Regions from separate parts of the Paenibacillus sp. FW126-R14 genome, predicted to be linked through region 2. Evidence: riboswitches for the same ligand, from Rfam matches in the RefSeq annotation. Region 2 holds a riboswitch; each other region holds the start of a gene.
What was found. A riboswitch is a leader RNA that binds a small molecule or an ion and turns the genes downstream of it on or off. The one in region 2 is predicted to bind ZMP and ZTP.

Region 1 (2,263 bases), on a different contig from region 2:
TCCAGCATGTCCAGCAGTTGCGCTTCATTCTGAAGGTCCAAGTTGAGTTCTGTTACGGCCTCAATGGCCATAAAGGTAAATCCGAAGGCCACTACCTGATCTTTGCTTTTGTACCAACGTTCAATGGCTACCACCGCGGTGGCTTTCCTGTTCAGGACCTCTTTGGTGTAGTCACTCTCCAGGTCCAGTCTGAACTTTATTTCTACATGATCAATGTCCTCTGTATGGCACTTATAAATCGGATTCCCGATTTTCTCCAGGCCCACCTTTGTCTCGGTGATTCGAGATCGGGTAACAAAGTTGCCTTTACCATGAATGCTCTTCACCAGCCCGTCATCCTGCAATAGAGCCAGAGCTTGTCTTAACGTCATTCTGCTTACATCGAACATTTTGGCTAGTTCAGGTTCCGTAGGCAATTGGCTGTCGGGGGGGAACACGCCATTCATGATTTGTTTGAAAAGTTCATCGTATACGGTAAGGTAAAGCGGTTTTTTGGATTTGGCCAGCTGTTCCGTCTTTATTTCCATTAGTTCACACCTATATTCTCCTAATTCATCAGTTAAGGAACATTATATCATGTGATGGTGTGTTTGGAAGCCCATACATGATTACGCACTTGTTTGGTTATTAATTCAGAAGCGAGAGATTGGTTTCGACCTGGGGTTTCATCTAGACGCTTCTAAATTTTCTATGTATAATAAAGTAAATTTCTGGTATGCGTAACTGGCGAAACGTAGAGGACTACGGGGGAGCGCATATTTCATACAGCCGATCGCCTGGGCAGAGCGTTTGATCCGTTGGGTCGAAGGCTCTTTTTATTTCTAAGGAGATGATGTCGATGGAATGGGTAAAGCAGGTTGGCGTTGTGTTGTACGATAAGGTAGATATGTTGGATTTTGCCGGTCCTCATGATGTGTTTGGGGTGGCTGGATACTTGGGTGGGAATTTTCAGGTCTTTACGGTAGCCGAAAAGAACACCCCTTTGACAACCGTTAGCGGCATCACGATTACTCCCCAATACAGCTTCGATACTTGTCCAACGATAGACATCCTCATCGTCCCCGGAGGTTTGGGGTCTCGGACAGAAATAACCAACTCGCACTTGATCGCTTGGGTTCGCGAGTCGGCGGGCAACGCCGAGATTGTGCTTTCGGTATGTACCGGAGCCCTGCTGCTGGCGAAAGCCGGGGTGCTGGAGGGGCTTCGGGTGACAACGAATCGGATGGCGTACGACCTTTTACGAGGCATGGTTTCACCAGGTGCAACAATTGTGGAGAATGCTCGGTATGTCGATAACGGCAAAATTATCCTGTCAGGCGGTGTCACTACAGGGTTCGATGCGGCGCTGCATGCCGTTGCAAGGTTGTGCGGCGAATCGTTGGCGATGGAAACGGCTTCGCGGTTGGAGTACCGCTGGCATAACAAGCTGGACATTCGAAGAGCGGGACTGGAGGATGCGGAAGCGGTACGTGGACTTTTGGCCGGTGCGGCACAGTGGATTCAGCGGACGCAGGGCTTTGTCCAGTGGCGCGAGGAGCGGTTTACGCATGCGTACGTGTCCGATGTGATCGACCGGCATGAGGTATTTGTGGCGGATATGCATGGTGTGCCCGTCGGCTGTTTTTCCGTTCAGTGGGAGTATGAAGAGATCTGGGGAGATCAGTTCCACGAAAATGCCGGCTATGTACATCGGCTGGCTGTTTCCCGGGATTGTCTAGGCATGGGAATCGGCACGCGGCTGCTCAATTGGGCTGATGGCTATGTCAAAGACCAAGGCAAAGCTTGGCTGCGTCTGGATTGTATGGCTGATAATGCGGCGCTTAATGGGTATTATGCCCGTCAAGGTTTTGCGTTTTGTGGACGCTATGAAGGTCAAGGCTGGAGTGCGCACTTGTACGAACGGCGTATCGCAGGAAATGCAGATGTGAAATAACGCTAATGAGGGTAAAACACGTGGGGTTAGATCGTATCTCGTTGAGCTTTTGAGATTATGAGCGGTGAACCCTACCACAGGTAACGGCGAAAAATTGAGGTTGAGGGAACGTTACTTTGTCCAGAGAATAGGAATGTGATAGCTTAAATTGCCCTGCCCCACCCAATTGAAAGGTTGGGATACCAAATCTACGGACGGACGGGGGCAAAAGGTTATTACCTTTGTACTACCTCTTAATTGTGCGGGGGCAAAACGTGAAGGAGGATTTATTTGATGGAATTGAGACGGATAACAGATCGTGTTTTTTATACTATGTTTAGTAAAGAGTCC
Region 2 (2,263 bases):
ACAGCCGGCTCACCGATACGGTGCCTATACGACGATTATTGACAGTAGGGCTGCTTGTGCTAGGCTTGTCGTCTGTCCTTGGCATTTTTGCACGCGATTTCCATGTCCTTCTGATGGCGCGTATACTCCAATCTGCGGGTGCTGGCGTAATGGCAGGGTTAGGATTGGTGCTAGCCAGCCGCTATGTTCCGCTAGAAAGGCGCGGCTCCGCGATCGCCATGATATCGGCAGGGAGCGCGATGGCTTTCGGATTAGGTCCGATTGTTGGCGGGCTAATTTCAGAATATTGGGGCTGGAATGGGCTATTCGCCATAACGGTGCTTGTCCTCGTGATCCTTCCGATTCTGCTTCGATTGCTTCCCAAAGAACCTGGATTGCCTTTCCAGTTAGATATTCTCGGGGCGCTGCTAACGGTAGTCAATGCGGCCACCTTGCTGTTAGCCGTGACGCAAATGTCGCTAATTTGGCTTGCGGTCAGCTGCCTTTCATTTTTGGCGCATTTTTGGCATATGAGACGGGGAAAACAATCGTTTATCAACCCTGTTTTGCTAAAAAGAAACGATTTTCGGCTGCTCGTTGTGATTGGGTTTTGCATTTTGGTTTTGAACTTGGGCAACTTGTTCCTGATGCCGCTGGCTCTGGCCAACTTGTACCACTACTCGGCTATGAAGATCGGCTTAACGATCGCACCGGGGGCGGTGCTGTCCGCTTTCTTGACGCGCTATGTAGGGCGATGGATTGATCTGTACGGCAACTTGCGCTTTCTGCTCATTGGCCATACGGTATTGTCCATTGTCATGCTAGGTTTCTGTACAGTGCTTGGTTTTTCGCCAATGGTGATTCTCCTTGGATATATTTGTTTTTCACCTGCATTTTCTGCAACGATATCGTCTTTGAATAATGAGACGTCGCGTATTTTGCCTAAAGAGCTCATTGGTTCAGGAATGGGACTTATGCAGCTCATTCAGTTTTGCGGTGGATCGATCTCAGTAGCGGTGTGTGGCATTTTGCTTGAAGTACAGAAGAGATCGAGTCTTCTTCAAGCCTACCGGCACGTATACAGTTTACTGCTGATAATCGGATTGGTTTCTGCGGGGATGCTGTTCTGGTATAAGTTTTCTGTTTCGGAGAAAACAGCGGTCTTGGAAAAGTAAGGCTTGCCTGTTTTGTAATTTTGAGAATATAATTAATGAAAATGACTTGTATGTGCGACTGGCGTAAACGTGGAGTACCACGAGGGAGCACATATGTATAGAGCCGTACGCCTGGGCAGAGGTAGGGATGATTATCCCTGCCTCTTTATGTTTAAAGGGGGCTGATCTATATGACAGAGAAGTTAATTCTAGACGGTAATCGAGTCGCGGAGAAGATGAAAGAGGATCTTGCGGAGCGAATAAGAGCTCTATCCGAACGAGGGATTGTTCCCTGCCTAGCTACAGTTTTGGTTGGAAATAATCCTTCCTCAGCCACTTATGTCAGGATGAAAGGCAATGCATGCCGAAAGCTAGGTATGCGCTCCATCCGTGTAGATTTACCTGAGAATACGACTACGAGTGAATTAATCGAAGAAATCAACAAGCTTAACGCGGATCCGAATGTACACGGCATTCTGCTCCAACATCCAGTCCCCCCGCATATTGACGAGCGGGCAGCATTTGATACCATTCGAATCGAGAAAGACGTAGATGGTGTTACCACGCTGGGTTATGCGCAAAATGCATTCGGCATAGCTCGATTTCCATCCTGCACACCCGCGGCAATTATGGCAATCTTGGCGTTTTACGACCTCGAAGTTGCAGGTAAACATGCCGTCGTGATTGGACGGAGTCCCATTCTCGGCAAGCCAGTGTCAGCCATGCTGCTGAACAGTAACGCGACGGTTACAACATGTCATTCTAGAACGGCTAATCTAGAAGAGATTGTACGTTTAGGTGATATAGTGGTTGCAGCTGTGGGGAAACCAAATTTCGTCAAAGGCAGTTGGATCAAGCAGGGTGCTATTGTGTTGGACGCTGGGTACAATGCAGGGAATGTGGGAGACGTAGATTACCAAAGCTGCTTGCTGAGTGCTAGTGCAATCACACCTGTACCAGCGGGAGTTGGACCTGTAACCATTGCAACATTGCTTAAACATACAGTGGATGCTTCTGATAGATAGTTTAAATTCAGTTATGAGAGGCTGTCTCATAAGGAGATTCAGTTGCTTTAGGAGACGGCCACTCTAGGTCGATGTTATCTTGATCTTTAAACCTTCAAGTGTTAT
Region 3 (2,263 bases), on a different contig from region 2:
ATATGGTGTACAGCTCGATTCGCGGGGAGGAAGCGACTTCTTTCGATCATAGATCGCTATGGGGTCTGACGATTTTCGCGCTTAGTGTCAGTATAGATTCGTTCTCTGTTGGGGTGTCTCTAGGGATGTTCGCGACGGATATTTTGCTTACGGTGCTTGTGTTTGGCTTGTTCGGCGCTTTGCTTTCCATAGCCGGATTATTGGTCGGAAGGCGGGTTAACGGTTGGGTTGGCGAGTATGGCGAGGCGTTTGGCGGACTTATTTTGCTCGCGTTTGGGATCAAGTTTTTGCTATGATACAATACAGGTAGAGAAGGCTCTGCCTTTAAAACTTTTAGGAGGAACTCATGTTGCGAATTCTATTTGTCTGTACAGGAAATACGTGCCGCAGTCCATTAGCTGAAGGTTTGCTGCGTATCAGGGTGCATCAAGAAGGACTTGCGGCGGAAGTTCGTTCAGCTGGGGTATCGGCGATGACGGGCGCTCCGATCTCCCTGAACAGTGCATCGCTCCTGCAAGAAGCGGGCTTCACGGAGTCCATTAGCTCGTTGGCGATTCAGGAGTCTGAAGTGAAGTGGGCAGATGTTATTTTGACGATGACGATGGGGCATAAACGCACGGTGATCCAGCGATTCCCGGCTGCAGTCGAGAAAACTTTTACGCTCAAAGAATATGTAGAGGATGACCATCATGTCCTGCAGGCGATTGAGGAAAGGGAAAAGCTTGTGACGGAAGTTCAGCTCAAGCAGGCTCTGTCGCAAACGGTGACGCTCGAAGAAAGAAATCGTATTTATACCCTTGAACATGCCATTCCGGATTACGATATTTCCGACCCGTACGGGGGTTCGCTAGAGGTTTACCGGCAAACGGCGAAGGAAATAGGCGGGAGTTTAGATAAATTAGTTGCAAAGCTTCGACAGAAAGAGGGCCCGCAGACTGGGAAATGATTTGCGGAATACGTCTTTACACCCGGAGCATAATACGATAAAATGTACCTATCAAGCAGGACTCAATGTAACTGGCGACGAGTGGGATCAACCACAGTGGAGCATTGAGCTATACGGCCGGTCGCCTGGGCAAAAGAGCAACGCGCTATTTCTAGCGTGTCCGCTCTTTTTTTCGTTTTCTGGTGGACTTTGGGATATAATAGGATGGTCGAATTCGAACAAGCAAAGGAGCGTTCTACTCATGAAAATTGCGTTAGGTGCGGATCATGCAGGCTATCGTTTGAAAGATGTTATCATTCCTTTTATTGAATCATTAGGTCATCAGGTTATAGATTATGGCTGCAGCTGTGCAGATTCGGTCGATTATCCGGATTATGCGCTGCAAGTTTGCGAGCAAGTGGTTTCCGGCGGAGCCGACAAAGGGATTCTCATCTGCGGAACGGGCATCGGCATGTCCATCGCTGCGAATAAGGTTCCGGGGATCCGTTGTGCCCTGGTGCATGATCTCTTTTCCGCCAAAGCGACACGGGAGCACAATGATACGAATGTCCTTGCTTTAGGTGAGCGTGTCATCGGACCGGGCGTTGCTGAGGAAATTGTAAAAATTTGGCTGGAGACGGAGTTTTCGCAAGGCGTCCGCCATCAAAACCGCATTAACAAAGTGCAAAGCATCGAAGATCGCTTCGCGATTCATCCATAGAGGGCGACCGCGATGACAGATTCCATACTTCACACGATTGCAGAAGGCTTGGAAACAAATCTTCGTGAGTTGGTCAAGGTGGGCAGTCTGCAGCCAGGTCATATTCTGGTTATCGGTACGAGCACAAGTGAAATTCTCGGGCACCGGATCGGCACTTCGGGGACGCTGGATGCGGCCCGGCCGATTTTTGAAACGGCGCAGCGTATAAGCCGCGAGTTCGGGCTGCACTTGGCTTTCCAATGCTGCGAGCATTTGAACCGTGCGCTTGTCATCGAGGAAGAGCTGCTGTTCAAGGCTCCTCAGCTTGAGCCCGTAGCGGTTATTCCGGTGCCCAAAGCTGGCGGTTCGATGGCCTCGTACGCGTACCGCCACTTCGCAAAGCCTGTCGTTGTCGAGACGATTCAGGCGCACGCCGGGATTGATATCGGCAGCACGTTGATCGGGATGCATTTGCGGCGGGTTGCCGTACCTGCAAGGCCCCCCGTGCGAAATATCGGTCATGCCTATGTGACCATGGCGTTTACACGGCCTAAACTGATTGGCGGCATAAGAGCCGTCTACTCGCCGGATGCTGCCGAACAGCTCTACCGGCAAGCCGCGCCGGATGCCGATTGCTA

Region 1: it holds a riboswitch for ZMP and ZTP, as region 2 does, so the genes downstream of both, AC3WRW_RS00375 (GNAT family N-acetyltransferase) here and AC3WRW_RS15910 (bifunctional 5,10-methylenetetrahydrofolate dehydrogenase/5,10-methenyltetrahydrofolate cyclohydrolase) in region 2, are expected to answer to the same signal.
Region 3: it holds a riboswitch for ZMP and ZTP, as region 2 does, so the genes downstream of both, rpiB (ribose 5-phosphate isomerase B) here and AC3WRW_RS15910 (bifunctional 5,10-methylenetetrahydrofolate dehydrogenase/5,10-methenyltetrahydrofolate cyclohydrolase) in region 2, are expected to answer to the same signal.

The regions. Positions count from the first base shown of each region.
Region 1 is NZ_JBYTBS010000001.1:101,278-103,540, forward strand. Features, by position in the region: gene AC3WRW_RS00370 (GntR family transcriptional regulator) at 1-527, opposite strand, end outside; ZMP/ZTP riboswitch at 710-789, shown strand; gene AC3WRW_RS00375 (GNAT family N-acetyltransferase) at 839-1,933, shown strand; gene AC3WRW_RS00380 (MBL fold metallo-hydrolase) at 2,207-2,263, shown strand, end outside.
Region 2 is NZ_JBYTBS010000022.1:72,800-75,062, reverse strand. Features, by position in the region: gene AC3WRW_RS15915 (MFS transporter) at 1-1,154, shown strand, start outside; ZMP/ZTP riboswitch at 1,199-1,278, shown strand; gene AC3WRW_RS15910 (bifunctional 5,10-methylenetetrahydrofolate dehydrogenase/5,10-methenyltetrahydrofolate cyclohydrolase) at 1,325-2,158, shown strand.
Region 3 is NZ_JBYTBS010000010.1:142,489-144,751, reverse strand. Features, by position in the region: gene AC3WRW_RS09990 (manganese efflux pump MntP) at 1-296, shown strand, start outside; gene AC3WRW_RS09985 (low molecular weight protein arginine phosphatase) at 347-946, shown strand; ZMP/ZTP riboswitch at 1,004-1,084, shown strand; gene rpiB (ribose 5-phosphate isomerase B) at 1,188-1,646, shown strand; gene AC3WRW_RS09975 (TIGR01440 family protein) at 1,659-2,263, shown strand, end outside.